DNA from 4 places in the Ensifer adhaerens genome. Region 4 is predicted to be linked to each of the others. Evidence: predicted binding sites of a transcription regulator. Region 4 holds the regulator's gene; each other region holds the start of a gene.
What was found. Region 4 encodes PhoB, which activates phosphate uptake and scavenging genes when phosphate is short. Its sites were predicted from a motif close to TGTCATNNANCTGTCAT; they were not measured.
Positions count from the first base shown of each region.

Region 1 (7,514 bases), on a different replicon from region 4:
AAGGATCGCGGCTTCATGGATTCGATCTATTTCGAGGATCCGCTCGGGCTGCTGGTCGAACTTGCCTCCTATCGCTTCGAGCCGCCGCCGGGCCACAGCCACGCCGAGGTGCTGATGGAGGCACACAAGGTCAGGGTCGCACGCGGCGACTACAACATCGCCGAGGTGCACCTGGCCGACGCCATCGAGACGCTGATCGAGCGTACCCGGCCGACGCTGTCGCCCGACCGGGAGCCGAAGGATCCTTATCGGTCGCGATAGGCCCTTGGTGGCCCACCGCCTGTCGTTCAACGCACGCGACCGGGCCGGCGAGCGAGCCGGAACCGCAGGATCGCGGGCAAAGGGAGGAGTGACATGTCTGCAATCAAGCTCAACGTGATCAAGCCCAGCGTCAACAACATGACGGCGCGCGTCTTCCTGAGGGCCGCCAAACTCGATTTCAACGAGCAGGATGTCTATGGCCAGACGCGCACGGCCGAGTATCTGGCGAAAGCGCCTTCGCATCTCACGCCGATGATGGAGACCGCGGACCTGCCCAAAGGCGCACTGTGGGAGAGCTGCGCGATCATGCAGTACCTTTGCAACAAGCATGGGCTCGACCAGTTCTATCCGAAGGACCCAGAGACCCGCGCCATGATCGACAGCGCCATGTTCTATCTGATCGGCACCTTCTATCCCTACCTCGCCCGGGCCACCTATCCGGTTTTGAACTTCCCGCTCTATCCGGGTGAAGTTGGCTGCAGCGATGCGGACGCAGAGACGAAGGAGAGGGCGCGCCGCGCAGCAGTTGAAGCACTTGCCGAACCGCTTGACGTCTTTCGCACGTTCTATATCGGCGACAAGCCCTTCATCGGCGGGGCCAGGCCCTCCATCGCCGACATCCGGCTGGCGGCAACGCTCGAATTCCTGGCGGCGATCGACTACCCGTTGCCGGGTTGGGCGAAGACCTATGTCACGAAAATGGAGGAGACACTTGGCGACGCCTACACCGGGCCGGCCACCGATGTGCGCGGCTACATCAGTTACGTGAAAGGGCTAAACTAGACGGGCCCGTGCGGGCTCCATCGGCGGCCATTTCGTCATTGAACCAAGAGCACGATGCCGGTTGCGCCGAGCGCCAACGTCCACAGGCGATCGAAGTTGATCCATGTCGAGCGGAGCACCGCAAGGCCAAGCCACTCGAAGACGGAGGTCGCCACCACCGCGACGACGGCCAGCATTGCTGCGCCATGAACCGCAACGGCGGCGAACGCGACCGGAAGCGAGCCTGAGATTGCAAGATCGCCAGGACGATCCGCCACGCAAAGGCTGAGGGCCGCCGGCACCAGCATCAGGCCCGCCCCATGGCTCGTCGCCATCAGGAAAGACCAGAGGCCGAGACCGGCCATGCCGACCCGCATGCCGACCCTCACCCGATGACGGTGTCCGTAGAGCGCGCCGTAGGCAGCGACACTGAGAATGAGCAGAGCCGCGACCAGCCTGAAATGGAGCGGCTCCAGCACTGCGCCGAACATGACGACAACCGCCAGCGTCAGGCTGGCCGAGACGGTGTGCCCCACCGCGATCGGCGCAAGCGACAGCCAGACGATCCGGCGGCTCTGGCGGTGAAGACCGAGCGCCACGGCAAAGAGCCAGCCCATCGCCGGATTTATGCCGTGAAAGGCGCCGAGGGCGACAATCGAAAGCCACGGCCAGACGGTCGTCATTCGTCCAAGCAGAGCCGCACGGCCACCCCTCCCTATGGATAGCAATAGGAATCGGACGAGCAGTCCCCGCCTTCGAGGCGAACCTGGTGCGGGCGATGGCCTTTCGGCCAGTCGACGAAAAACTTCTCGTCGAAGGCGATCCCACCACCGTCGGCGACATCGAGTTTGACCATCCAGCCGTCGATTCCATCGGGATAGAACTGCGGATCGATGGCGCCGTAGAGCGAATTGGTGAAATAGACCCGCTTGCAGTCCCGGCTGATCTCGACCATTTGCGGTCCGCCGTTCAGAGCGCCATTCTTCGTCTTCGGATGGCGCGCACGCGAAACGATGCCGCCGATCCGCACCCGGCCCGTTTCCTTTGGCGCAAAGGGGTCGGATACGTCGTACTGGATCATGTCTCCGGTGCCCCAGCAGGAGACGTAAAGGAACCGGTCGTCCATCGACAGATCTATATCAGTGACGAGCGGCGCGACGGCGCTGAAGCCTTTCAGCACCGGCGGCAGGAGATCCGGATCGGCCGGTTCCGCCGGAATCTCGATCACCTTCTTGACCGCCCAGCGGTCGCCGTCGCGATACCAGGTCCAGATCGATGCCGAGAGATCCTTCAGGCTGATGACGCAGCCGACGAAACCATAGGCCTTGGTCGGATCATGGGCCGGGCGCAGTTCGAAGACGAGTTGGTGTTCCTCACCGAAATCGATCTCCTGCAGGTGCTTGCGCTTGTGCAGATCCCAGAAATGCAAGCGCCGGCCGTATTTCGAGCCGAGCAGCACCTCCGGAACCAGCCCGTTCTCGAAGGTATCCGGCGTGCCCCATTCGCTGGTGATCATCGTGTCATGGCCGAGATGCCACCAGAAATCATAGGCGAGCTTCTGCGGCCCTCGATCCATTTCCCATTGCCCGAGCACGTCGAAGCTCTGATGGTCGAGCAGGAAGATGCCGCCAGGCGCCTTGCCGTCGCGGTCGGCGAGTGCGTTGACGTAGATGCCTTCAGGTCCGCAATGGGTGGTGTGCAGCCGCGAATAATTTGCCTTCTCGGCAATTTCCGCGGGCTCGATCACCCGGACGATCTTCGGATTGCGCGGGTCCGGCTTGGTGTCGATGATGTGCAGGCGAGAGGACCTCAGGCCCGGCACCACCAGATAGCGCCGCTCGACATGTGGATGCGGCGCGTTGGGGCAGAGGCACGAGGAACAGGCGTTCCAGCCGAAATGATGCAACTCGTCGCCGACATTCGGCATCTCGACCTGGCCGACGATTTGCGAATAGTTCGGAGAGGCCGGATCGACATCGACAACCGCGATGGCATCCGGCCTTCTTCGGTCCGGATCGAACGCCGCCACATAGGCGAGCGTTTCCTTTGGTGCCTTGGCCGCCATGCGCGGTGATGGATAGAAGGAGGGATCGGGTCGCCACGTCGCCATTACCATTCTCCCTTTAGAGAATTCCCAATGCGCGGTTCCTGATGCAGGCCTTTGATGCGGCAAAAACGCGTCGGAAATGCGGCCTGTCCGCCTTATTTCGTCGATCGCGCGCTTGTGACTGGATGTGGCCTTGTCGCCGCGAGGCGGTTGGCGACGCGCTCCTATGTCTCGATCCGCAGCTTCATCCGGTCAGCGGCAAAGCGGGTGCGGGAATACTCGATCGGTTTGCCGTCGAGATCGGCATTGAGCGATTGCGCCTCGAGCACGATTGCGCCAGGGGAGAGCTTCAGCATCGAAAGCTCCTCGGCGTCGGCATGGCGGGCGACGATTTCGGTCGAGGCGCGCACATAGTCGTCAAGCCCATGGGCGGCAAAGGCCTTGGTGACGGAATGCAACCGTTCAAACTCCTCGGCCATGCGCGGAAAGCGGTGCGCCGGATAGTAGCTCGACGACACTGACAGCGGTCGGCCATCGCCGCTGCTGACGGTCCTGAGTTCGATCACCGGATCACCGGGTCTGATGGCAAGCGCGCTCGCCACTTCGCCGGTTGCCGGCAATTCGGCGTGGCCGAGCAGCCGCGAGCCGATTTCCTTCACCTGGTGGCCGAGACCCTGTGAGAATCGCGTGCGCTTCGAGATCGGATAACTCACCCTTTCCTTGCGCTCGATCATCGTGCCGCGCCCCTGGACGGCACGCACCAGCCCCTCTTCGGCAAGCGCCGCCAGTGCGCTTCTGACCGTGTGCCGGTTGACGCCGAACTCACCGGCAAGCACCGTTTCCGGCGGCACCATGCCGGTCGCGTCATAGTCGCCATTGCTGATTGCCAAGCGGATCCGGTCGGCGATCTGTCGCCACAGGGCGACGCCGGTCTGGCGCTCCACCACTTTTCGCATTGCCGGGTCTTTTCGCATTGGCATGTCACAAGCCTGTCATTTGCGGACGTTATGGAAAAGTATAAGATGTACAGTTGTCTAGATCAATAGACATTTGAGGTGAAAATGATGGATGCGAAGCTGAAACAGGAAAGCCCGCCGGATCCGGCGCGCAAGAAGGCCATGGGGCTCTTCGCCCGCGCAACCCTCGACGAGCTCACCGCCGCTTGGGAAGCGCTGGCCGACAAGCCGGAGGTTCATCCGGTTCGCGGTCCGGAAACCGGTCTCGTCATGGTCCGTGGCCGCATCGGCGGTGGCGGCGATCCCTTCAATCTCGGCGAGGCGACAGTCTCGCGCGCCACCATCCGCCTTTCGACCGGCGAAATCGGCCACGGCCAGATGCTCGGCACCGATCGGCAGCGCGCACGGCTCGCGGCGATCTTCGATGCACTGTCCCAGCGTGACGGCGACAAGGCCAGCGTCGAGGCTCTGCTTGGCCGCGTTGCCGAACGGCTCGCGCAGGAAGAACGCCGCAAGGCGGAAGAGACTGCTGCAACCCGCGTCGACTTTTTCACCATGGTCCGGGGAGACGACTGATGGCCAGCCAATCGCAGATTTACGCCGGCGCCTTTGCCGATCCGGTCTTTGCTGCCCAATCCGTCTTTCGCGACCTGATGGACGGTTTCGCCCGTCCGGGCACGGCCAAGCGCCTCGCTTCGACGAGCACGCCTCCTGCTCCGCTCGGTGCGGCCGCTGGCGCGGTTGCCCTCACGCTCTGCGACCATGATACGCCCGTCTGGCTGACGCCGGCGCTCGGCAAGTCGGCGGTTCCGCAGTGGATCGCGTTCCATACGGGCGCCGCGGTCACCACCAGCAAGACCGAAGCCCGCTTCGCCTTCATCGAAAAGGCCGCCGCCTTCCCGGGCTTCGACCAGTTCTCGCTCGGCACGCAGGAATATCCGGATCGTTCGACGACGCTCGTCATCGAAGTCGAAGCGCTGACCGGCGGCCAGGCATTCGTCGCCAAGGGTCCCGGCATCAAGGACGAGACGGAGGTTGCAGTGAAGGGCCTGCCGGAAGTCTTTCTCGAATTCTGGACCGCCAATCGCGCGATCTTTCCGCGTGGCGTCGATCTCGTGCTGACCGCCGGCGACAAGCTCGTCTGCCTGCCACGTACAACCCGTCTTTCGCTCAAGGAGGCGTGAACCATGTATGTAGCCGTCAAGGGCGGGGAAGCCGCCATTGCCAATGCGCACCGCCTTCTCGCCGACCGCCGCCGCGGCGACCGCAACCTTCCCTCGATCACCACCGACCAGGTGGTCGAGCAGCTCGGTCTTGCCGTCGACCGGGTGATGGCGGAAGCCTCGCTCTATGATCGCGCGCTCGCAGCGCTTGCCGTTCGCCAGGCCCGCGGCGACATGATCGAGGCGATCTTCATCCTGCGGGCCTATCGCACGACCCTGCCGCGCTTCGGCTATTCCGAGCCGGTCGACACCGCCAACATGAAGGTCGAGCGCCGCGTTTCGGCAACCTACAAGGATCTGCCCGGCGGCCAATTGCTCGGCCCCACCTTCGACTACACCCACCGCCTGCTCGATCCCTCCCTGATCTCCGACGAAACCGTCGCGGAGCCGGCGGTCAAGGAGCCTGGCGAACACGTGATGCGCGTCTCGGACATTCTTGACGGCGAAGGCCTGATCGAGGGTGACGGCCAGATGCCCGAGGGCCATGTCATGGGCGACCTGACCCGCGAGCCGATGGAATTTCCGATGGCCCGGGACCTCCGCCTGCAGGCGCTCGCCCGCGGCGACGAAGGCTTCCTGCTGGCGCTTGCCTACTCCACTCAGCGCGGCTACGGCCGCACCCATCCTTTCGTCGGCGAAGTCCGCATCGGCGAAGTGGAAGTCGAGCTCGACTTGCCGGAACTCGGCTTTGCCGTCTCGCTCGGCGCCATCCGCGTCACCGAATGCCAGATGGTCAACCAGTTCAAGGGCTCGGCCAAGCAGCCGCCGCAATTTACCCGCGGCTACGGCCTCGTCTTCGGCCAGAGCGAACGCAAGGCGATGTCGATGTCGCTGGTCGACCGGGCACTGCGCACCGACGAGTTCAGCGAAGATGTCGTCGCACCCGCCCAGGACCAGGAATTCGTCATCTCGCACGCCGACAACGTCCAGGCGACCGGCTTCGTCGAGCACCTGAAGCTGCCGCACTATGTCGACTTCCAGGCCGAACTCGACCTCGTCCGCCGTATGCGGCGCGACTACGAGGCGGCCCATGCCGGCGACACGGTGAAGGAACAGCGGGAGGCGGCCGAATGATCGGGCATACCGCCAGCCCTAGCGGTTCAATCACCGCCACCATCCCCGCCGCCGCAATCGCCACCGTCAGCGGCGGGGGCGAACCCGGCATCCCCGGATCCGTCGCTCTTGCGCACTCTGCGATCCGGTTCGCGCTGTGGCCGACGGGCTATGCCGAACAGGCCGGCAACCGCAGAGCACAGCACAAAGATCCCAACCACCCAGACGAAAATCTCGCTCAAATCCTGGCCCCATCCGCGGTCGACACACTCAAGGGTAATCGGCGATGAACGACCTTGCTACCTATAATTTCGCCTATCTGGACGAACAAACGAAGCGCATGATCCGCCGCGCGATCCTGAAAGCGATCGCTATTCCCGGCTATCAGGTGCCCTTCGCCTCGCGTGAAATGCCGATGCCCTATGGCTGGGGCACCGGCGGCGTCCAGGTCACCGCCTCGATCCTCGGTCCGCAGGACGTCCTGAAGGTCATCGACCAGGGCGCCGACGACACCACCAACGCTGTCTCGATCCGCGCCTTCTTCCAGAAGGTCGCCAATGTCGCGGTCACAACCAAGACGAAGGAAGCGACGATCATCCAGACGCGCCACCGCATTCCGGAGGAAAAGCTCACCGAAGGCCAGACGCTCGTCTACCAGGTGCCGATCCCGGAACCCTTGCGCTTCCTCGAGCCGCGCGAGACCGAGACGCGAAAGATGCATGCGCTCGAGGAATACGGGCTGATGCATGTGAAGCTCTACGAGGACATCGCCCGCAACGGTCATATCGCCACCACCTATGCCTATCCGGTCAAGGTCGAGGGGCGTTACGTGATGGACCCGTCGCCGACGCCGAAATTCGACAATCCGAAGATGCACATGTCGGAAGCGCTGCAGCTCTTCGGTGCCGGCCGCGAAAAGCGGATCTATGCCGTGCCGCCCTATACCGATGTCGTCAGCCTCGATTTCGACGACCATCCGTTCGAGATCCAGAGCTTCGACAAGCCCTGCGCACTCTGCGGCGCCGAGGACGTCTATCTCGACGAGGTCATTCTCGACGACAAGGGCGGGCGCATGTTCGTCTGCTCCGACACCGATCATTGCGAAGACCGCCGCGCCTGCGGCCATGCAGGTCACATGCTTGCCCGAAAGGAAGCCGCAGAATGAGTACGCTCCCGCTTCTGAAAGTGAACGACGTCTCGAAGTTCTACGGA
Region 1 covers NZ_CP083350.1:707,646-715,159, forward strand. The annotation lists gene LAC81_RS23655 (VOC family protein) at 1-261, shown strand, start outside; gene LAC81_RS23660 (glutathione S-transferase family protein) at 355-1,044, shown strand; gene LAC81_RS23665 (hypothetical protein) at 1,080-1,706, opposite strand; gene LAC81_RS23670 (selenium-binding family protein) at 1,739-3,133, opposite strand; gene phnF (phosphonate metabolism transcriptional regulator PhnF) at 3,295-4,026, opposite strand; gene phnG (phosphonate C-P lyase system protein PhnG) at 4,135-4,602, shown strand; gene phnH (phosphonate C-P lyase system protein PhnH) at 4,602-5,210, shown strand; gene LAC81_RS23690 (carbon-phosphorus lyase complex subunit PhnI) at 5,214-6,323, shown strand; gene LAC81_RS23695 (hypothetical protein) at 6,320-6,592, shown strand; gene LAC81_RS23700 (alpha-D-ribose 1-methylphosphonate 5-phosphate C-P-lyase PhnJ) at 6,589-7,467, shown strand; gene phnK (phosphonate C-P lyase system protein PhnK) at 7,464-7,514, shown strand, end outside.
Region 1: phnF (phosphonate metabolism transcriptional regulator PhnF) is a predicted target of PhoB. The motif match lies at 4,050-4,066, and genes of this name have one in related genera.

Region 2 (7,514 bases), 1.6 Mb from region 4:
CAGCTCCCCCGATAGGTCGAATATCCGTAGGGCGAAAGCAGCAGCGGCACGTGATAGTGGCTTGCCGGATCGGCGATGCCGAAGCGCAAGGGGATGCGGTCGAGGAAGGCCGGCTCCGGCAGCGTTGTGCCCGAGCGGCGCAGGTAGTCGCCGGCGTGGAAGACCAGCTCGTAGTTGCCGGCCATGAAGCCGATGCCTTCGACCATCGGCCCATCGACGCGACCGTCGCCGTTGGTGTGTACGGTGCGGATCAACTGCCGCTCCTCACCCTCCAGCCAGTAGAGATCGATGCGCAGCCCTTCGGCCGGCTTGCCGAGTGCGGTATCAAGAACATGGGTCGTCAGGCGGCCGGTGCTGCTCATCTCATCCTCTTTCATTAACTGGTCCAGGATGCAGACGAAGAACGTCCGCATTTTCATCAGTCGCTAGATCGCGCTCTCGATGACGAAGGGCTCGTCATAAAAGTACTCTTCAAGATTGTTGCCCGGCCCTTCGCGGTCGACGATCAGGAAATCGCTGACCGCACCGACCGACATCAACGGGTGGTGCCAGACATTGCGGCCGTAATTGACGCCCTGCCGGCCGCTTGCCTGAAACACCCGCGGCTCGCCGGGGCGGCCGTCCCGGTCTTCGGCAACGACGACGAGCCAAGGGCGGTCGTCGAGCGGCGAAAAGCTCTGGCTGCCGAGCGGGTGGCGCTCCATCATCGACACAGGATAGGGAAATGCGCGCGGCTGGCCGCGGAAGATGTTGATGATGACGTTGGCACCGTCGCCCACGACATCGGCGCGCGCCAACCCATGGAAACGTTCCGTGTTGCCGCCGTTGATGTAGCGCATTGTCGCCGGGTCGGCCTCGATGACGGTTCCGAAAGGTGCAAAGGTGTCGCGCGTCAGCGGTTCGATCTTAAGCAGGCGCGACATCATGCATGAACCTCATGCATCGGTGCGCTTGCGAGGTCCAGTTCGATGGTCCCCCTGGTGAGTGAGGACGCGTATCGAACGGTTTTGTCAGGCATTTTCGTCTCCAGGAAGCATCGACTGCAGCCGCAGGCGGGCGATTTTCTCCACCTGCGCGCAAGCGGTTTCAAATTCCTCTTCGGGCGAATTGTCAATGCGGCTTTCGAAGGAGGCGAGAATCTGGCCCTTGGTCAGCCCCTTCACCGCGATGATGAAGGGAAAGCCGAATTTCTTCGTGTAGGCATCGTTCAGCGCCGTGAAGCGCTGATGCTCCTCGGGCGTCAGCCGGTCGAGACCGGCAGACGCTTGCTCCGCCGTCGAGTCCGCCGTCAGCTTGCCCGCGATCGCCAGCTTGCCGGCAAGATCGGGATGGGCGCGCAAGACCTGTAGCTTCTCGCGCGGCAATGCCGCACGAAAAGCCTGGCAGAGTGCCGAATGCACGTTGCCCGCCATCAGGCCCGCCGTCGTGGCGCGATCGAAGGCGCGTTCGGCCACCCAGGGTGAATGCTCGAACACGTCGCCGAAACGGGCGACGAAGGCGTCGCGGTCGGACATCAGAGCGCCCCTTCCGGCTTGTGGTGCTGGTACCAGTGGTTGGCGATATCGATGCGCCGGGGCACCCAGACCTTGTCATGCGACATGACGTAATCGATGAAGCGGGCGAGCGCGGCCGCACGACCCGGGCGCCCGACGAGCCTGCAGTGCAGGCCGATGTTCATCATCTTGGCGTCGCCCTGGCGGCCTTCCTCGTAGAGCACGTCGAATGTGTCCTTCAGGTAGCTGAAGAACTGGTCGCCGCTGTTGAAGCCCTGCGGCGTTGCGAAGCGCATGTCGTTGGCGTCAAGCGTGTAGGGGATGATCAGGTGCGGCTTGTCGGCCGGCAGGCCGGGCACCCAATAGGGCAGTTCGTCGGCATAGCTGTCGCAGGAATAGAGGAAACCGCCCTCTTCCAGCACCAGCTTCAGCGTATTGGACGAAGGCTTGCCCTGGTAGATGCCGAGCGGCCGCTCGCCGGTGAGCTCCGTGTGCAGGCGGACGACCTCGCGGATATGCTCGCGTTCGACCTCTTCGGGGAAATCCTTGTATTCGAGCCAGCGCAGGCCGTGGCTGGCAATCTCCCAGCCGGCTTCCTTCATGGCCGCAACCGCTTCCGGATTGCGCGCCATCGCCTGCGTCACGCCGTAGACAGTCAGGGGCACGTTGCGGCTCGTGAACATGCGCCACAGCCGCCAGAAACCGGAGCGCGCGCCGTACTCGTAGATCGATTCCATGTTGAGGTTACGCTGGCCATGCCAGGGCTGCGCGCCGACGATCTCGGATAGCAGGCATTCGGAAGCCGGATCGCCATCGAGAATGCAGCTTTCGCCACCCTCCTCGTAATTCAGCACGAACTGCACGGCAATGCGCGCGTCGCCCGGCCAGTTTGCCTTCGGCGGATTGCGGCCATAGCCAACGAGATCGCGCGGATACTTAGTCTCAGACATCAAATCACCCTTCGATTTTTCCCGAACGGTATCACCGCCGACCGGATTGTCGATACCGAAATCTGCCAGCGGAGGGTCGCTGAACGGTGATCTCGGAGAGAGACGAAGGCTGAATTCTGTGCTGTTGCTAACGCTGCGCCATCAATGCCGCGACGATGAGCGGTAAGGGTCGCATCGATCCCGAACCGAGCGAGGGATCGGCGACCATGCGTTTGGCGCGCTCGGCGCGGGCGTTCGTGGAGATCTTGCCGAGCGGATGCTGCGAGTGCACACGCAACGGCGCACCGCTCTCCTGCTCTACGAAGAGGGCAAGGCTGCCGATGGAAAGCGGCGTCGCAAGGCACGGCTCCAATAGCTCGCGCAGGGGTGGCTCGACCTGGCGCATCGCGTCGGACGCCAACGGGCCGGTCAGCATCATGTGGAAGCGATATTCGTCCATCACATGAGGATCGCCCCAGCGATGGAGATTGGAAAACTGCGGTGCGGTCAGCCGATCCGGGTCGGAACGCTCGATCTCGTCCTCGCTGAGCGGCGCGCGAAAGGCATCGAATTCCTGAACGACGTTGGCCGCCAAAAGATGCATCGCGGTGCTCGGTACCTGCGGCATCAGGCCGAAGCACCGGCCGATGCGCGCGACCTCCAGACGATCGATTTCAAACGGCGTCTGTGCGCCGGCAAAATGCATCAGCGCCTTCAGCAGCTGTGATTCCGTCATGTCCGGATGCAGACGAAAGGGCGACATCATCACCGCATGGAACCCGAAGCGGCGCGGCACGGCCGTGTGGTAGGCGATGTCGGCGGAGCTCAGGCCCGCGACCGAAGGCAGTTCGGTCGGTTCGCCGGAATAGACGTTGCGCCCAAGCCAGCTTGCGGCGACCACGGAAAGCGGGTCGGCCATCGGCGGTGTAAAACAAATGGCGTAGCGCATGGCTGGCTCCGGTTATCCCTTACGGCATGAGGAAAAGTACCTGCGGATTCCTCATCCCGCCCAATGAGTTCGATCACCCTCATGATCTTCGATGCCCCGACGCGGGATCATCGTGATCTGTTGGCCGCGTCTTAGGTGATTTGCGTGACAGATTGACGAAGTGGACAGGGAAAAACCGCGCGAGTGCGCCGGTCTTCGCCAGATTTTCGGAACCATCCATCCAGCCAGCCGTTCCCTTTTGGTAACAATCAAGGATGGAGAAGAAGCGTGAGCTATCACAACGCAAACCTGCAGGACGCCCGTATCAAGGAAACTCATGACCTGATTGCGAGCGACAAGGTTGAAGGCACGAAGGTTTATGGCTCCGACAACAAGCACATCGGCTCGATCGAGCGCGTGATCATCGAAAAGCGCAGCGGTCGCGTGGCCTATGCCGTGCTCGGTTTCGGCGGCTTTCTCGGCCTTGGCGAAGACCACTATCCGCTGCCCTGGGCGAAGCTGACCTATGACCAGAACCTTGGCGGCTACCGCACCGACGTGACGCGCGATCAGGTCGACCGTGCACCGAAGTATCGCGGCAACGAGGAATACGACTGGAACGAAGAAAACGGCCGCCGCGTCTACGACTATTACGGCGTGCCGCCCTACTGGATGTAAGGTCGGACTAGCGATTGTACGAATATTCAAGGCTCCGCCGGCGGCGGGGCCTTCACTGTGTCCAGTCCTAGAGGTGCTTCTCCCGAAGCGCTGCGATGTGATTCCGGCAAAGGAAGGATTCGGGGATATCGATCGTCGGAACGCCGGCGATCTCGTCGATGACGAAACGCCCCAAACGATGCGCAATGCCGAAGCTCACCTTGAAGCCGCCGGTCAGCACGGAGATGTTCGGATGATCAGGATGCCGCCCGACCGTGGGCTCGCGCCCGGCCGATTTCGGCCTGAGTCCGGCCCAACGCTCTACCATCCGGGCGTCAGCCAGACGCGGCGCCAGGAGGGTTGCGCGCCGCAGCAGGTCGTCGAGCAGTTCGTCCGTGGATAGCGGATCGGCAAAGCTGTTCTCACTGGTGCTGCCGATCGCCACATGGCCGTCGTCATGAGCGACGACATAGACGCCGTCGGTGAAGATGATCGGCAGGTCCGGATCGACGTCCGCCTTCAGCAGCGCTGCCTGGCCCTTGACCGCCGTACCGCTCGTCGCTTTTAGCGGGCCCGACACGGCATCGATCAGCGGGAAGCTGCCGACGCCGGCAGAGATGATGCAATGGTCGAAGCTGAGCCGGCTGCCATCGTCGCGCTCGACCTGTCCATGCGCCGGCAGGATGCTGTGAACGCCAGAGCCTTCATCGATCAGAACATTGTGCCACTGCGACAGCGCGGCGCGCAGGGCCGATAAAGTGCGGCGCGGCGACACTCGTGCGGCGAGCGTATCGAAAACGACGCCATGCGCCGTTGCCTCTTCGGCGGGCCAGCCCTCCGGTCCGTTCTCCTGGACATGCCAGAAGAATTGCCGCGCGCCCGAGCGCCATTGCTGTTGCGCATCCTGCTCATGCCGCAGAGCGATGTCACGCAGATGTGCCTTGGCAAGCGGCATCAGCCGCCCGGTGCGCCGATAGCCGGTCGACAATCCCGTCTGGGCTTCGAGCTGTGCGACCTCTTCTTCGAGCGACACCAGCGCATCGAACTGGAATTGTTTCTTTTCATTCCAGCGATCGGGCATATGCGGCATGAGCGCGCCCAGCAGGCCGCCGCTGGCTCCGGCGCCGATTGCCCGCTGCTCGACGAGCCGCACCTTCATGCCCTTGCGCGCGGCGCAAAGGGCGGCCCACAGCCCCATGACGCCGCCGCCGATGACCAAAAGTTCGCTCATCGATTGACCTTCTCCGGCCGGCGGATTATCGCCTTTGCCATGACAGGACCAGCAGACCCGATCGACCCGCCAGCGCACCAAAACCTTGATTGGCACGAGGGCGATATGCCCTATTCCCGGGAATTTGGCGATCACTTTTATTGCCGCACCGACGGGCGGCTGGAATGCGGCCACGTGTTCCTTTCAGGCAATGGCCTGCCGGAACGCTGGGTCGGCGCCGGCACCTTCCGCATCGGCGAACTGGGCTTCGGCACCGGCCTAAATTTCTGCGAAACCTGGCGCCAGTGGAAGATCACCGCAGGTGCCGGCGACCGTCTGCACTTCGTCTCGTTCGAGCGTTTCCCGATGGCCGCTGACGAGATTTCGCGCGCGCTCAGCCACTGGCCGGAGATTGACACCGAACGCCAGGCCCTGGTCTCGCGCTGGCCGGCAGTGCCCAACGGTGACGTCGGTATCGATTTCGGCGACGACGTCAGCCTCACTGTCGTCTGCAGCCCCGCCCTGGAAGGGGTTGCCCGCGCTCGGTCGTTCGATGCCTGGTATCTCGACGGTTTCGCACCCTCGCGCAATCCCGATATGTGGTCGGAAGAGCTGATGCGGCTCGTGTTCGAAAGGACCGTCGCCGGCGGCAGCTTTGCGACCTACGCCGCTGCCGGTTTCGTCCGGCGCAATCTCCAGGCCGCCGGCTTCGTCGTCGAGAAACGCAAGGGTTTTGCAGGCAAGCGCGAGATGCTGCGGGGTGAGCGCTCCTAGGGACGCCTCCTCGATGGCGGCGTGTCTTGAACGGTTGCGCCATCGGTCCGCAAAATTGCGTCAGCGGAAGCGATTTACTCCACCAGAGAACTGAACTGTCGCAAATGGCGGGCCATAGCAACCGGGAATCTGCGACACACAGCCATCGGCAACGCGGTGGGTCCTTCATGAACGACGATCAGTTTCCCGATGCAGCAACCGGCGATGCAGCTTCGTCGCCGCTGGAGCGGCGCCGCAGGCCAGGCGGCCGCGGAGCCGAACGGGCGCGCAAATCCCCCAGCGGCAAATACCTCAATCTTGTCAATACGCTGGCAAAGTCCACCGTTCTGTCCGAGGATGCGCTCGAAGCGATCCACGACGCATCGTTGACGATCCTCGAAGAGATCGGCATGGACATCATACTGCCGGAGGCTCGCGACCGGATGAAGGCCGCCGGCGCCGACGTGGTGGCCGGTACCGACCGCGTGCGCTTCGACCGCGGGCTGATCATGGAGATGATCGCCTCCGCCCCTTCCTCCTTCACCATGCATGCCCGCAACCCGGCGCGCAACGTCGCGATCGGTGGCAACAATCTCGTCTTCGCCCAGATCGCCAGCGCCCCCTTCGTCGCCGATCGTGACGGCGGCCGCCGGACGGGCAACCACGAAGACTTCCGCAAGCTGGTGAAGCTCGCCCAATCCTACGACATCGTGCACACGACCGGGGGCTATCCGGTCGAGCCGGTCGACCTGCATGCTTCGGTGCGTCACCTCGATTGCCTCTCGGACATGGTGAAGCTCACCGACAAGGTGTTCCACGCCTATTCCCTGGGCAAGCAGCGCAACACCGACGGCATCGAGATCGCCCGGATCGGCCGCGGCATTTCGATGGAACAGATGGAGCGCGAGCCTTCGCTCTTCACCATTATCAACACCTCCTCGCCGCTCCGCCTCGACGGGCCGATGCTCCAGGGCATCATCGAGATGTCCTCGCGCAACCAGGTCGTGGTGGTCACGCCCTTCACCCTCGCCGGGGCCATGGCCCCGGTGACGATTGCCGGCGCTCTGGTCCAGCAGAATGCCGAGGCGCTCTGCGGCATCGCCTTCACCCAGATGATCAGGCGCGGCGCGCCGGTGATGTATGGCGGCTTTACCTCCAACGTCGACATGAAGACCGGTGCCCCAGCCTTCGGTACGCCTGAATACATGAAGGCGGTGGTTGCCGGCGGCCAGCTCGCCCGCAAATATGGCATCCCCTACCGGACTTCGAACACCAATGCCGCCAATACGCTCGACGCCCAGGCCGCCTACGAGTCAGCCATGTCGCTCTGGGCGCTGACCCAGGGTGGCGGCAACTTCGTGATGCATGCAGCCGGATGGACCGAGGGTGGCCTGACGGCCTCATTCGAGAAGTTCATCCTCGATGTCGACATGCTGCAGATGGTGGCAGAATATCTGACGCCGCTCGATGTCAGCGAGGACGCACTGGGCCTCGATGCGGTGCGCGACGTCGGCCCCGGCGGCCATTATTTTGGCACGTTGCAC
Region 2 covers NZ_CP083349.1:2,721,494-2,729,007, forward strand. The annotation lists gene uraH (hydroxyisourate hydrolase) at 1-362, opposite strand, end outside; gene LAC81_RS13375 (ureidoglycolate lyase) at 426-923, opposite strand; gene uraD (2-oxo-4-hydroxy-4-carboxy-5-ureidoimidazoline decarboxylase) at 1,011-1,514, opposite strand; gene puuE (allantoinase PuuE) at 1,514-2,443, opposite strand; gene LAC81_RS13390 (DUF1045 domain-containing protein) at 2,571-3,371, opposite strand; gene LAC81_RS13395 (PRC-barrel domain-containing protein) at 3,639-4,028, shown strand; gene LAC81_RS13400 (NAD(P)/FAD-dependent oxidoreductase) at 4,096-5,238, opposite strand; gene mnmD (tRNA (5-methylaminomethyl-2-thiouridine)(34)-methyltransferase MnmD) at 5,278-5,991, shown strand; gene LAC81_RS13410 (trimethylamine methyltransferase family protein) at 6,159-7,514, shown strand, end outside.
Region 2: LAC81_RS13390 (DUF1045 domain-containing protein) is a predicted target of PhoB. The motif match lies at 3,516-3,532, and genes of this name have one in related genera.

Region 3 (7,514 bases), 420 kb from region 4:
TTCTGATCTTCCTGCAGGCCGCCATGGGGAGAACGTCTTCGCCGCTGGCACCGGCCTTCGCTACGCTGCTCGCAACCCGCCTGCCGCTCGGCAACGGAGACGACGATCAGCAGGCACTCGGCTGGGTCATCTCGGGCAAGGGCGACGAGCAGTTTGTCTGGCACAATGGCGGCACCGGCGGCTACCGATCCTTCGTCGGCTACCGTCCGTCGACGGGTGTCGGCGTGGTCGCCCTCTCCAATGCGTCGACCGATGTCGGCGTCGACGACATCGGACGCCATCTACTGAATAGCAACGCTCCGCTTGCGCCCCCAACCGTCCGGCACACGGCCATAACGGTCGATCCGGCAAGCTACGATGCCTATCTCGGCACCTACCGGCTGGCGCCGGGATTTGACCTGACGATCTTTCGCGATGGCAATCGGCTGTTTGCCCAGGCGACAGGCCAGGACCGGCTAGAAATCCTTCCAGAGGCCAAGCATCGCTTCTTTGCGAAGCTCATCGATGCGCAGCTCAGCTTCACCGTAACCGGCGCACGCGCCGAGAGCCTGACCTTGCATCAGGGCGGACGAGACAGTCCCGCGCCCCGGGTCGAGAAATAGGAAATGATGCGCGTCTCCCGCCGCATAGGCGGGAGACGCTGTCTGTTTCGATCAGAAGATCAGATCGATCAGGAAGTAGGCGAGAGCCGAGATTGCGGCCGCTGCCGGCATGGTTATGAACCATGCGATGACGATGTTGCCGGCAAGCCCCCAGCGAACCGCCGAGACGCGGCGGGCGGCACCCACGCCGATGATCGCACCGGTGATGGTGTGCGTGGTCGAAACCGGAATGCCGAGCCAGGTGGCGGCAAACAGCGTGATCGCTCCGCCCGTTTCGGCGCAGAAGCCCTGCATCGGGTTGAGCCTGGTGATCTTCGAGCCCATGGTGTGAACAATGCGCCAGCCGCCGAACAGCGTGCCGAGCGCGATCGCCGCCTGGCAGGTGATCACCACCCAGAAGGGCACGTAAAACTCCGAACCGAGATAGCCCTGGGAGAAGAGCAGAACGGCAATGATACCCATGGTCTTCTGCGCGTCGTTGCCGCCGTGGCCGAGCGAATAGAGCGAGGCCGAGATGAACTGCATGATGCGGAAGGTGCGGTCGACGGCAAAGGGCGTCTGCCGCACGAAGAGCCAGGAGACGATCAACACCAACATCAACGCCAGGAAGAAACCGATCGCCGGCGACATGAAGATGGCGCCTACGGTCTTCAGAAGGCCGGTCCAGACGATGGAACTAAACCCTGTGCTGGCAAGGCCGGCGCCGACGAGGCCGCCGATCAGCGCGTGCGAGGAGCTCGACGGGATACCGAAGAGCCAGGTGACGATGTTCCAGACGATCGCCCCCATGAGCGCCGAGAAGATCACCAGCGGCGTGACGATGCCGGGATCGATGATACCCTTGCCGAGCGTCTCGGCCACGTGCAGGCCGAAGAACAGGAAGGCGATGAAGTTGAAGAAGGCCGCCCACAGGACCGCATATTGCGGCCTGAGCACCCGCGTCGAAACGATCGTCGCGATGGAATTGGCGGCATCGTGCAGACCGTTCAGGAAGTCGAAGAACAGCGCGATGCCGATCAGCCCGACGAGCAACGGAAAGGCGAGCGTCGCATCCATCAGACGTTCTCGATCACGATGCCACTGATTTCATTGGCGACGTCCTCGAAACGGTCGATGACCTTTTCCAGCTGGCCATAGATCTCGCTGCCGATGATATAGGCCATCGGGTTGCTCGCGCCGTAACGGTGGAACAGGTCCTTGAGACCCTGCTCGTGCAGTTCGTCGGAGTGTCCCTCGAGGCGGGTGACCTCCTCGGCGATGGCGATGAGGCGGTCGTGATTGACGCCGATACGGTCGAGCAACGGCACGGCCTCGGCAATCAGATGCGCAGCACGGCCGACGATCGTGCCCATTTCGCGCATACCGGGGTCGAAGCTCTTCTGTTCGTAGAGCCGGATTGTCTTGACCGTCTTGTGCATCATGTCGATGGCATCATCCATCGACTGGATCAGATCCTTGATGTCCCCACGGTCGAAGGGCGTGATGAAGGACCGGCGGACGGCCAGAAGCACATCGGCGGTAATGTGATCGGCTTCATCTTCAAGCGCGACGATCCGGTCGCACTGTTTTTCCATGTCGTCGCCGCCGGCAAGCAGCTTGTCGAGCGCTTCGGCGGCACCGACGACGGTGAGCGAGTGTTTTGCGAAGAGGTCGAAAAAGCGATCCTCGCGGGGAAGTAGTTTGCGGAACCAAGCCAGCATCACAAATATGTCCATTCGTGGATTGTCATGAGACTGTCATATTTGACCGGAGCGCCCAAGAAAAGCACCTCATCCAAGGGGTTTGTCGCCTTTCCCCCGCCGAAATTGGCCAACTTGCCCCGATATGGACAAGCATGCCGTTTCACCTTGCCTTGGCGCCTGCTTTCGTCCTAGCTGCGCGCAACGTCGAATCCGGACTACCGATGCCACATAAGGTCTTTCTCAACCGCCTGAAGCTCACGGAGTTCCGCAATTATTCGGCGCTCTCGCTGGAGCTCGACCAGCGCCATGTGGTGCTGACGGGGGAGAACGGCGCCGGCAAGACCAACCTTATGGAGGCAGTCTCCTTCCTGTCACCCGGGCGGGGCCTCCGGCGTGCGGCCTATGCCGACGTGACGCGCGTCGGCGCTAGCGACGGGTTTTCCGTCTTTGCCGACGTCGAAGGCATGGAAGGGCCGGTCGAGATCGGCACCGGCACCGCTGGTGCGACGGAAGGACAATCCCGACGGCTGCGGCTCAACGGAACGCCGGCATCGGCCGTCGACGAATTGACGGATCACCTGCGTGTTCTCTGGCTGACGCCGTCGATGGACGGGCTCTTCACCGGCCCCTCGGCCGACCGGCGCCGGTTCCTAGACCGGCTCGTGCTTTCGCTCGATCCGGAGCATGGCCGACGCGCCAGCGAATTCGACCGGGCGATGCGCAGCCGCAACCGCCTGCTTAGCGAATTTCGCCCGGACCCGGCCTGGCTGACGGCGATCGAGCGCGAGATGGGCGGTCTCGGCGTGTCCATGGCGCTGGCGCGCCAAGAAATGCTCGGCCTATTGACCGCGCTCGTCGAACGGAACGTGGACGACACCGTCTTCCCGTCGGCGCACCTGGCGCTTTCCGGCTTTCTCGACGGTGAAGGCCATCGCCCGGCCTATGATCTCGAAGAGCAATATCTGGCGATGCTGCGCGATGGGCGCTCGCGCGACGCAGCGGCGGGCCGTACGCTCGACGGACCCCACCGGAGCGATCTGCTCGTGCGCCACCGCGACAAGGATATGGAGGCGGCGCGGTGTTCGACCGGGGAGCAGAAGGCCTTGCTCGTCGGCCTGGTGCTGGCGCATGCGCGCCTCGTCGGCGACATGACCGGCCACGCACCGATCCTGTTGCTCGACGAGATCGCCGCCCATCTCGACGTCAACCGGCGTGCGGCTCTGTTCGACCTCGTCGATGGCCTCGGCGGCCAGGCCTTCATGACCGGCACGGACCAGGCGATGTTCGAGGCAGTTGGCGAGCGCGGCCGCTTCCTGACCGTTTCGCACGGCAGCGTAACGGGATAGAAATGAGCGGGATGAGGACAAGTGTTTGCAGTTTTGCGTCCCTAACTCACTCCAACCAGATGGATCATTGTGATCCAAAGGCCGGCCGCCCCGGCCGAGCCGGATGAAGAGGACGCGGTGATGACCGTTGAGAATAAGCTCGATCAATCGGAGATCTCCCGCTACGCCCGCCACATCGTACTGCCGGAGATCGGCGGTGCAGGGCAGCAGAAACTCAAGGCCGCGCGCGTGCTGGTGATTGGCGCTGGAGGCCTGGGCGCCCCTGTCCTCTCCTATCTCGCGGCGGCAGGCATCGGGCGGATCGGCATCGTTGACGACGATACGGTCGCGCTCTCCAATCTGCAGCGGCAGATTATCCACCGTACTGAGGATATCGATCGCGCCAAGGTCGAACGGGCAGCCGAGGCGATTGCATCGCTCAATCCGCATGTCAGCGTTGACGAACACCGCCTCCGCCTCAATCCCGACAATGCCGAGGCACTGTTCCGGCAATATCACCTGGTGATCGACGGCTCGGACAATTTCGACACACGCTATCTCGCAGCCGATACGGCGGCGGCAGTGGGCATCCCGCTGGTGACGGGTGCCGTCGGCCGCTTCGATGGATCGCTGACCGTGCTGATGCCCTACACCGCCGGCGCCGATGGACGGCCGAACCCGTCTTACCGAGATCTCTTCCCGGAACCGCCACCGGTCGGCGTCGTGCCCTCCTGCGCCGAGGCAGGCATTGTCGGCGCACTGACGGGCGTCATCGGTACATTGCAGGCGATGGAAGCGATCAAGGTCATCGCCGGTTTCGGCGAGCCACTCGTTGGGCGGCTATTGATGTATGACGCACTGACGGCGCAGTTCAACACCATCCGCTATCGTCACAGAGCGTAGGCCGAGCATGCTGCAGATCTTTCGCATCGACGCAACATTCGAACGGCACGAGGAACTGCTGGCGTTGATCCTTTATGCCTTCTCCTACATGGACGGGCTGATCGATCCGCCGTCATCAGCACACGCATTGAACCTCGAATCGCTCCGCCAAAAGATCGATGACGAGATCGCCTTCGGTGTCAGCGATGGCGAACGGCTCGTCGGCTGCATCTTCTGCAAGCCTGAAGCCGATTGTCTCTACATCGGCAAGCTCGCGGTTTCCCCGCAGACACAAGGAAAGGGCGTCGGCCGGTTGCTGCTCGCCGAAGCGGAGGCGACGGCGCGCGTGCTCAGCCTGCCCGCGCTACGGCTGCTTACCCGCATCGAACTCACCGGTAACCACCGCGCCTTTGCCGCCTGGGGCTTCATCCAGAGCGGCACCATGTGTCATCCCGGATTTACCCGGCCGACAGCGATCGAGATGCGCAAGACGCTCTAGCTTCCAAGTTTGAGCGAAGCCGGTGGACAACCGCACGACGGGGCCGTGCAGCGCTTCGCGGTCAGTCGCGGCCCGGCAGCACCCGGTCCGGCGGACGGTGGCCGTCGAAGAAGGTGCGGATGTTGATCACCACCTTGTCGCCCATGTCGACGCGGCCTTCGAGCGTCGCTGAGCTCATATGCGGCAAGAGCACGACCTTGCCTTCGCCAGCGAGCTTGATCAGCTTCGGATTGACAGCCGGCTCATTCTCGAAGACGTCGAGGCCGGCGCCGGCGATCTTGCCCTCGCGCAGCGACTTGATCAGCGCCGTCTCGTCGATGATGCCGCCGCGGGCGGTGTTGACGATGTAGCTGTCCGGTCGCATCAGTGCCAGCCTACGGGCCGAGAGCAGGTGATAGGTCGCCGGCGTCGACGGGCAGTTGACCGAGACAATATCGACGCGGGCAAGCATCTGGTCGAGGCTGTCCCAGTAGGTCGCCTCCAGCATCTCTTCGGTTTCCGCCTTCACCCGGTGGCGGTTGTGATAGTGGATCGAAAGGCCGAAGGCCTTGGCGCGGCGCGCGACGGCAGTGCCGATCCGGCCCATGCCGACGATGCCGATGCGCTTGCCGGCAATGCGGCGGCCGAGCATCCAGGTCGGCGACCAGCCAGCCCACTCGCCCTTGCGATCGGTCAGGATCTGCGCACCTTCGGCAAGCCGGCGCGGCACCGCAAGGATCAGCGCCATCGCCATGTCAGCCGTGTCCTCGGTCAGCACGTTCGGCGTGTTGGTGACGGTGATACCCTTGCGTGCAGCCGCGTCGACATCGATGTTGTCCACGCCATTCGAAAAGCTGGCGATCAGTTTCAGCTGCGGGCCGGCCTGCTCGATCAGCGCCGCGTCGATGCGATCGGTCACCGTGGGCACCAGCACGTCGGCTCGTTTGACCGCAGCAACGAGTTCGGGCTGGCTGCGCGGCGTGTCGTCGATGTTGAGCTCCGCATCGAAGAGTTCGCGCATCCGCGTCTCGACGATGTCCGGCAATTTGCGGGTGATGTAGACCGTGGGCTTCTTCTTGCTTGTCATTGCTGCGACGGGCCTTGTTGACGGGTCCTTAACCAAGTTGGGCGATACTTTCTCCCTGTAGCCGCAATTTCTACCAGACCCCACCGGGAAGACAAACAAAACTCGCGTCGTCATCCCCGCGATTTCAGTCCGCGGAGCGGGGCCCGAATGAACTGCGCCTGCATAAGCTACTGCATGTTTCCCTTGGTCGTCACCGATTGAAGGACAAAACATGCAGCAACTCAAAGTGCTGCAGCGGCCTTTGTGCGCCTCACTACATACGCGGCGCTACAGGGCCACGGAAAGTGAGCTTCGTCATGCGTCACATCATTTCCAGATTCTCGCTCTCGTTGATTGCCGCGTGCCTTGGCGCCGGGATCATGACATCGGCCGCATACGCTCAGGCCGCCAAGGGCGCCAGCGGGCTGCCGCTGCCGCGCTTCGTCAGCCTGAAGTCCAAGAGCGTCAATCTCCGCATCGGCCCGAGTGTCGATTACGCGGTCGCCTTCCGCTATATGAAGCCCGGCGTGCCGGTGGAAATCATCCAGGAATACGATAACTGGCGCCGTATCCGCGACGCCGACGGCACCGAAGGCTGGGTCAACCAGGCGCTGCTTTCCGGCGACCGTACAGCTGTCGCCGCACCGTGGATGCGCGGCAAAGGCGAAGGCGTCTTCGTCAACATGCGCCGTGACCCGCAGGGCACCGCCCCGATCACCGCCCGCATGGAGCCTGGCGTGATCGTGCGTGTCGGCGAATGCAATGGCGACTGGTGCCATGTCGAGACGCAGGGCGTAGAAGGCTGGATCGCCCAGAGCGAGATCTGGGGCGCCTATCCGGGCGAGGCCTTCAAGTAAGGCCGCGCGCCCGTCTTTCACAAAACTCAATCCGGACGAATCAGGCGAGACCGGCCTGCTTGGCAGCCTTCTCCAGGGAGACCATCGGCCGCGGCCCGATCTGGCCGATGACGATGCCGGCGGCCAGATTGCCGAGCCTGCTGCAGTCTTCGAGCGAGCGCCCGGTCGTGTAGCCGTGCAGGAAGCCCGCGGCATAGAGGTCGCCGGCACCGGTCGTATCGACGACCTGAGCGATCGGCGTTGCGTCGACCCTAACCCGTTCGTCGCCACGCACGACCACCGAGCCTTCTTCGCTCAGCGTCACGGCAGCAAGCTTGCAATCCTTCGACAGCTTTTCCAGCGCCAGATCGAAGTCCTCGGTCTCGTAGAGCGCCAGCGCTTCCTGCCGGTTGGCGAAGACGATATCGACCGTGCCCGAACGCATGAGCTCAAGGAACTCGTCGCGATAGCGGTGAACGCAGAAGCTGTCAGAGAGCGTGATCGCGGTTTCGCGGCCGTTGTCGTGGGCGATCCGAGCGGTCTCGCGGATGGCATCCTTGGCGCGCGGCGGATCCCAGAGGTAGCCTTCGAAATAGGTGACCTTCGCCTCAGCGACGACGTCGGCCTCGACGTCCTCGGGACC
Region 3 covers NZ_CP083349.1:3,924,225-3,931,738, reverse strand. The annotation lists gene LAC81_RS19065 (serine hydrolase) at 1-602, shown strand, start outside; gene LAC81_RS19060 (inorganic phosphate transporter) at 654-1,658, opposite strand; gene LAC81_RS19055 (DUF47 family protein) at 1,658-2,302, opposite strand; gene recF (DNA replication/repair protein RecF) at 2,506-3,630, shown strand; gene LAC81_RS19045 (molybdopterin-synthase adenylyltransferase MoeB) at 3,751-4,512, shown strand; gene LAC81_RS19040 (GNAT family N-acetyltransferase) at 4,523-4,990, shown strand; gene LAC81_RS19035 (2-hydroxyacid dehydrogenase) at 5,052-6,056, opposite strand; gene LAC81_RS19030 (SH3 domain-containing protein) at 6,353-6,892, shown strand; gene LAC81_RS19025 (adenosine kinase) at 6,933-7,514, opposite strand, start outside.
Region 3: LAC81_RS19055 (DUF47 family protein) is a predicted target of PhoB. The motif match lies at 2,326-2,342, and genes of this name have one in related genera.

Region 4 (7,514 bases):
TCCTGGTTCATCGACACCCAGGTGTCGGTAACAACGCAGTTGGCATTGGCGACAGCCTGCTCGGCATCATGACACAGCAGAATCTCGCCGCCGTTGTTACGGGCCCAGTTCAGGATCTTGTCCTGCGGCTCGGAACCCAGCGGCACGGCCATGTTCATCCGATAGCCGAAACGGGCGGAGCCTTCGATCAGCGAGTGCAGCACATTGTTGCCGTCACCGGTCCAGGCGATCGTCTTGCCCTTCACCGGTCCGCGATGCTCCTCGAAGGTCATGATATCGGCCATGATCTGGCAAGGATGCGTATCGTCGGTCAGGCCGTTGATAACAGGCACTGTCGCATGCTCGGCCAGCTCCAGAAGACGACGATGGTCGGTGGTGCGGATCATGATCGCGTCGACATAGCGCGACAGGACCTTGGCGGTGTCGCCGATCGTTTCGGCGCGGCCGAGCTGCATTTCGGTGCCCGAAAGAAACAGGGTTTCGCCGCCCAGCTGGCGCATGCCGACATCAAAGGAGACGCGTGTACGGGTCGACGGCTTTTCGAAGATCATCGCCAGCATCTTGCCGGCGAGCGGCTTCTCGGCGGTTCCGGCCTTGGTCGCCGCCTTTCGGACGCGGGCATCGTCAATGATCGTCCGGAGATCGGCGGCCGTCATGGCCGAAAGATCGAGAAAATGTCTGGTGCCTGCCATCGTACTCGGTTCCTGTCTGAAAAATCGATCCCTGGTGCGCCACGCATTCCGCGTGAACGCACGAAGATCATTCTAACACCCTGTGTCGGCGTCGGTCCTATCCGTTAAGCGGCAGCGTTGCCGCCGGCCTTGCGCACTGCCTCGGCAGCGCGCTCGATGCGTGCGAGACCCTCGCGCGCTTCCTCCGCCGTCACCGTCAGCGGCGGCAGCAGGCGCAATACGTTGTCGCCGGCCGGGACGGCCAGGAGCTTCTCGGCGCGGATTTCCTTCAGGAGATCGGCCGAGGGCCCCTTCACCTTGATGCCCAGCATCAGGCCATCGCCGCGGATGTCCTCGATGACATCCGGGAAGCGGTCCTTCAGAGAGGCAAGGCCCTGGCGGAAGACGAGCGCGACATCACGCACATGGGCGAGGAAGCCGTCCGCGAGGATGACGTCGAGCACGGCGTTGCCGACGGCCATGGCCAGCGGATTGCCGCCATAGGTGGAACCATGCGTGCCCGCCACCATGCCGGCAGCCGCCTCTTCCGTCGCAAGGCAAGCGCCGAGCGGGAAACCGCCGCCGATGCCCTTGGCCACGGCCATGATATCCGGGCGGATACCCGACCATTCATGGGCGAATAGCTTGCCGGTACGGCCGACGCCGGTCTGAACCTCGTCGAGGATCAGGAGCAGGCCGAACTCGTCGCAGAGCGCGCGCAATTCCTGCATGAACTCCTTGGTCGCCGGACGAATGCCGCCCTCGCCCTGGATCGGTTCGATCAGGATCGCCGCAGTCTCCTCGGTGATCGCATTCTTGACGGCTGCGATGTCACCGAACGGAACCTGGTAGAAACCCGGCGCCTTCGGCCCGAAACCTTCGATGTATTTCTGCTGGCCGCCGGCCGCAATCGTCGCGATGGTGCGGCCATGGAAGGCACCCTCGAAGGTGATGACGTGAAACTTCTCGGGCTGCCCCTTGGCGAAGTGATAGCGCCGCGCCGTCTTGATCGCGCACTCCAGCGCTTCCGCACCGGAATTGGTGAAGAAGACCCGATCGGCAAAGGTGACGGCTGCCAGGCGACGCCCAAGGCTTTCCTGACCCGGAACCTCGTACAGGTTGGAAAGGTGCCAGACCTTCTCGGCCTGTGCCTTCAGCGCCTCGACGAGGTGCGGATGCGCATGACCAAGCGAGTTCACGGCAACGCCAGCAGCGAAGTCGAGGTAGCGCGAGCCATCTTCGGCAATCAGCCACACGCCCTCTCCTCGCTCGAAACGCAACGGCGCGCGCATGTAGGTATCATAAAGCGGCGTGGTTGCAGTCATGCGAGGCTCTCCTTCACTCCAGTCGGCATCGATCCCGCGGCTTCGTGCGGCCCGATAAAAATCAAAAATGCCGCCTTGCGGCGGCGCAGGCACTATTCCCATTTCGCACTGCAATGTCAACAAAACCAAGCCTTGCAGCGCGATGACAAGGCCCGTTTCCCTGCGGCGAAAAAATCAGTCGGAAGGGCTTGCAAAAATGCAACGCTGATCGAGCAAGTTGGGGAAAACTACGAATTCGATTCGGCTCGATTCCCCGGACTCTTGCCACGGAGTCCGACGGTCAGTACGTTAACATTCAATTACTAGACGCATGCGGCGGACCTAGTCACCAAAAGAGTTATCGCGTTTGCAGCCTCGGGGTTCAGCCGGGGTGCGGTGAGGGATTCTGCCATCCCCAACGCTGAGAACGGAGAGTGCAGAAATGAACTGGACTGACGAGCGGGTGGAGAAACTGAAGAAGCTTTGGTCCGAGGGCCTGAGCGCTAGCCAGATCGCGGCACAGCTCGGCGGTGTCAGCCGCAACGCTGTCATCGGCAAGGTTCATCGCCTGAGCCTCCCGGGACGCGCCAAGGCTGGCGGCAGCACCACCGCTGCGGCCCGTCCGAAGCGGCCGACCTCGGCCCCGCGCGCACCGAACTACGCCGCGCGCGTTGCGACCCGCACCGTTGCCCGCCCGTCCGGCGCCACGGTTCTCAAGGAAGAGATCGAAGTCGATCTCGTGGCAGAGCAGGATTTCAGCATCAGCACCGACGTGGTCGTGCCGATGTCGCGCCGCCTCGAGCTGACCCAGCTCACCGAGCGCACCTGCAAGTGGCCGATCGGCGACCCGCTGAAGGAAGAGTTCCACTTCTGCGGCAATGACTCGCCGGAATCCTCGCCCTATTGCAGCTTCCATGCACGGCTTGCCTACCAGCCCTCGGCCGAGCGCCGTCGGATGCGCTGAGGCGCCGCACGGGAACAAAAGGAAAAGGGGCCGACTGGCCCCTTTTTTATTGGCTTCAAGTCGTCTTTCTCAGCTCTCGAGCGAGTATCCGGCGCCGCGGACCGTGCGAATGACGTCGGGCATGGTCGAGAAGTTCAACGCCTTGCGCAGGCGGCCGACATGGACGTCGACGGTGCGCTCATCGACATAGATGTCATGACCCCAGACCCCGTCCAGCAGCTGCGAACGCGAAAAAACGCGGCCCGGAGAGGACATCAGGAACTCCAGCAGGCGGAACTCCGTCGGCCCCAGGCGAACTTCGCGGCTACGGCGATGAACGCGGTGGGTTTCCCGGTCGAGCTCGATGTCGCCGCAGCGCAGCAACGTCGAGAGCACTTCAGGCTTCGCCCGGCGCAGCATCGCCTTGACGCGAGCCATCAGCTCCGGCGTCGAGAACGGCTTGACCACATAGTCGTCTGCCCCGGTCGCCAGACCACGAACGCGCTCGCTCTCCTCGCCGCGCGCCGTCAGCATGATGATCGGCAACCGCTCCGTTTCCGGGCGCTGGCGCAGCCGACGGCACAGCTCGATGCCGGAGACGCCGGGCAGCATCCAGTCGAGAATGAGGAGATCGGGCAGACGTTCCTGAAGCCGGATCTCCGCCTCGTCACCTCTGAGGATCGTATCGACGTCGAAGCCTTCCGCTTCCAGATTGTAACGCAGCAGGACGCTCAGCGCCTCTTCGTCCTCGACCACGGCGATTTTTGGCAACATCAGGTAACCACTCCTTACCGTGAGTGCCGTGTGGGTCCAGTGGACCGTCCGGCGCTCAGACACTCTAAATCTGGAGCACAACCGCCGTTTTCAAAGACGGTGCGAAAGCCGCGTGCTTCAGATACAGGAATTCGGGGCCGCGACCGGAGCCGCGACCGGATGATATTCATGGGGCATGCATTGCGAACGCGCGTTCGGCGCTAGAAAGGGATGGAGAAGAGTGTAGGCAGCTTCCCCTCGCATCCCGCTCCAACCTAGTCGTTGACCGAGCCCAACGTCGACGTGTTGTCATCCTTCGGACGCTCGCCTTCCGGCTGGGCACCCGTCGCCATGTAGTAGATCGTCTCGGCGATGTTGGTAGCGTGGTCGCCGATACGCTCGATGTTCTTGGCGCAGAACAGAAGATGCGTGCAGGGCGTGATGTTGCGCGGGTCTTCCATCATGTAGGTCAGCAATTCGCGGAACAGCGAGGTGTAGATCGCATCGATCTCCTCGTCGCGCTCACGGATGCTGTTGGCCTTTTCCGGCGAGCGCGAGGCGTAGACGTCGAGCACTTCCTTGAGCTGCACCAGAGCGAGCTCAGCAAGGTGCTCGAGACCGCGTGCGAGCTTGCGCGGAATGCCGGAACCGGCAACCGCGATCACGCGCTTGGCGGTGTTCTTGCCGAGGTCGCCGACACGCTCCAGATCGGAGGCGATGCGGATCGACCCCATGATCTCGCGAAGGTCGGCGGCGACCGGCTGGCGCTTGGCGATCGTGACGATCGCCTTCTCGCCGATCTGGCGCTCGGCATCGTCGAGAATGGTGTCGTCCGAGATCACCTTCTGCGCCAAAGCCAGGTCGGAATTGACCAGGGCGCGAACGGATTCGGCAACCATCTGCTCGGCAAGACCGCCCATCTCCGAGATGCGGCGCGTCAGGTACTTCAATTCTTCGTCATAGGCGGACATGATATGCATGGACATGATCGTCGATCCTTACAGGCGCTTTCCAGTTACTGTTGCAGCCGTAATTGGCCTCAGCCGAAGCGGCCCATGATGTAATCCTGGGTGCGCTGGTCATCCGGATTGGTGAACATCTTGTCGGTGTCGTTCTCCTCGACGAGATTGCCGAGGTGGAACATGGCGGTGCGCTGCGAAACGCGGGCGGCCTGCTGCATCGAGTGGGTCACGATGACGATCGTGAAGTTCGTGCGCAGTTCGTGGATGAGTTCCTCGACCTTGGCGGTCGCAATCGGGTCGAGTGCCGAACAGGGCTCGTCCATCAGGATCACTTCCGGGCTAACGGCAACGGCGCGCGCAATGCACAGTCGCTGTTGCTGGCCACCGGAAAGCCCCGTGCCCGGCTCGTGCAGGCGGTCCTTGACCTCGTTCCACAGACCGGCCTTCTGCAGACTGGTCTCGACGACCTCGTCGAAATCCGCCTTGGTGCGGGCAAGTCCATGGATACGCGGACCGTAGGCCACGTTGTCGTAAATCGACTTCGGAAACGGGTTCGGCTTCTGGAAGACCATGCCGACGCGAGCGCGCAGTTCGACGACGTCGATGGTCGGATCGTAGATGTCGTCCTCATCGAGCGTGATCTTGCCGGTGACGCGGCAGTTCTCGATGGTGTCGTTCATGCGATTCAGCGTGCGCAGGAAGGTCGACTTGCCGCAACCGGACGGGCCGATCAGCGCCGTTACCGTGTTTTCCCGGATGTTGAGGTTGACGTCGAAAAGCGCCCGCTTCTCGCCGTAGTAGACCGACACATCCTTGCCGATCATCTTGTAGGGCACGGTGTTCATTTTCTGATCCAAGGCCTTCTCGACTGCTGCTTCTGACATGATGTTCATAGTAATTACCTCACTACCAACGGCGCTCAAAGCGACGTCGCAACAGAATGGCGCCAAGGTTCATGACGACGAGGAAGATGAGAAGGATGATGATCGCGCCGGAGGTGCGCTCGACGAAGGCGCGTTCCGCCTCGTTGGCCCACATGTAGATCTGCACCGGCAGCGCCGTCGACGGTTCCATCGGCGAACCGGGAAAATCGACGACGAAGGCGACCATGCCGATCAGAAGAAGCGGCGCGGTTTCGCCAAGCGCGTGGGCAAGACCGATGATCGTACCGGTCAGGATGCCCGGCATTGCCAGCGGCAGCACGTGGTGGAAGATGGTCTGCATCTTCGAGGCACCAAGGCCGAGTGCCGCCGAGCGGATCGACGGGGGAACCGCCTTCAAGGCCGCGCGGGTGGCGATGATGATCGTCGGAAGCGTCATCAGCGTCAGCACGAAGCCGCCGACGACAGCCGCCGAGCGCGGCATGCCGGCAAAGTTGATGAAGACGGCGAGGCCCAGCAGACCGTAGACGATCGACGGAACGGCCGCGAGGTTGTTGATGTTGACCTCGATCAGGTCGGTGAGCCGGTTCTTCGGAGCGAACTCTTCGAGATAGATCGAGGCGGCGACGCCGATCGGCAGCGACAGCACGAGCACGATCAGCATCATGTAGAACGAACCGAGGGCAGCAACGCCGACGCCTGCCGCTTCAGGACGGCTGGAGGCGCCGAAGGTGAAGATGCCGGTGTTGAAGCTCTTCTTCAGGATGCCAGCGCTTGCAAGCTCGTTCATCCAGGTGACCTGCTGGTCCTTGACCTTGCGTTTGCTCTCGTCGACCTTGAGGTCGATCTGACCCTTGTTGGCGGAGTCGATATTGGCTTCTGCCAGCAGCGTGACCGGAACGGTCTTGCCGATGATGGACGGATCAGCCACGACCATGTCGCGCAGCAGCGTGCGGGAGCTCGCAGAGACCATGTCGGTCGCCTGCTTGACGAGCGGGCGCTTGGTCGCGTCGATGCCGAGTTGCTTGACGAGCGCGTCGCGCACCAGCAGCGGATAGTTGGCAGTCATCAGGACCTTGCTGTCGGTCGTGCGTTCGCCGTTGGGGTCGATGACCTTTTCGGTGAACTCGATCGGCAGCGTGATCGTCGTCTGCTGGAATGCGGTGTAGCCGTTGGAAATGACGGTCCACAGCAGCAGCGCCAGGAAAAAGAGACCGGTGCTGATTGCGGCGATACCGTAGGCGCGGAACCGGCGTTCGGCGGCATAGCGTCGCTTGATGCCGATATCGCGCTTGGCGGATGCGGGACGGGCGGAGATCCGGACGGTCGGGGAAGCGATGTCGGTCATTCGTACTGTTCCCGGTATTTGCGCACGATGTAGAGCGCATAAATGTTGAGGCCGAGCGTGATGACGAAGAGCGTGATGCCCAGCGCGAAGGCCACCAGCGTCTGCGGCGAGGTGAACTCGAGGTCGCCTGTGAGCTGGTTGACGATCTTCACGGTCACCGTCGTCATCGGTTCAAACGGATTGATCTGCATGCGGGCCGCCACACCGGCTGCCAGCACCACGATCATGGTTTCGCCGACGGCGCGCGAGGCGGTCAGAAGCAGCGCGCCGACGATGCCCGGGAGGGCTGCTGGAAGGATAACCTTCTTGACCGTTTCCGAGCGGGTGGCGCCGAGACCGAGCGAGCCGTCACGCAGTGCACGCGGCACCTGGGTGATGATGTCGTCGGAGAGCGACGACACAAACGGGATGAGCATGATGCCCATGACGATGCCGGCGGTGACAACGCTCTGCGCCTGGATGAAGTTCTGGTAGTTGCCGGTGGCAAGACCGTTCAGCTGCGCCGAGATGTCACGCAGGAACGGGCCAACGGTTACCAGTGCGAAGAAACCGTAGACGATGGTCGGGATGCCGGCGAGCACTTCAAGTAGCGGCTTTGCGGTCGAACGCAGGCGCGGGCTTGCATATTCCGCCATGTAAATGGCTGCGAAAA
Region 4 covers NZ_CP083349.1:152,238-159,751, reverse strand. The annotation lists gene argF (ornithine carbamoyltransferase) at 1-692, opposite strand, end outside; gene LAC81_RS00730 (aspartate aminotransferase family protein) at 797-1,996, opposite strand; gene LAC81_RS00725 (GcrA family cell cycle regulator) at 2,418-2,939, shown strand; gene phoB (phosphate regulon transcriptional regulator PhoB) at 3,009-3,692, opposite strand; gene phoU (phosphate signaling complex protein PhoU) at 3,947-4,660, opposite strand; gene pstB (phosphate ABC transporter ATP-binding protein PstB) at 4,711-5,526, opposite strand; gene pstA (phosphate ABC transporter permease PstA) at 5,540-6,862, opposite strand; gene pstC (phosphate ABC transporter permease subunit PstC) at 6,859-7,514, opposite strand, start outside.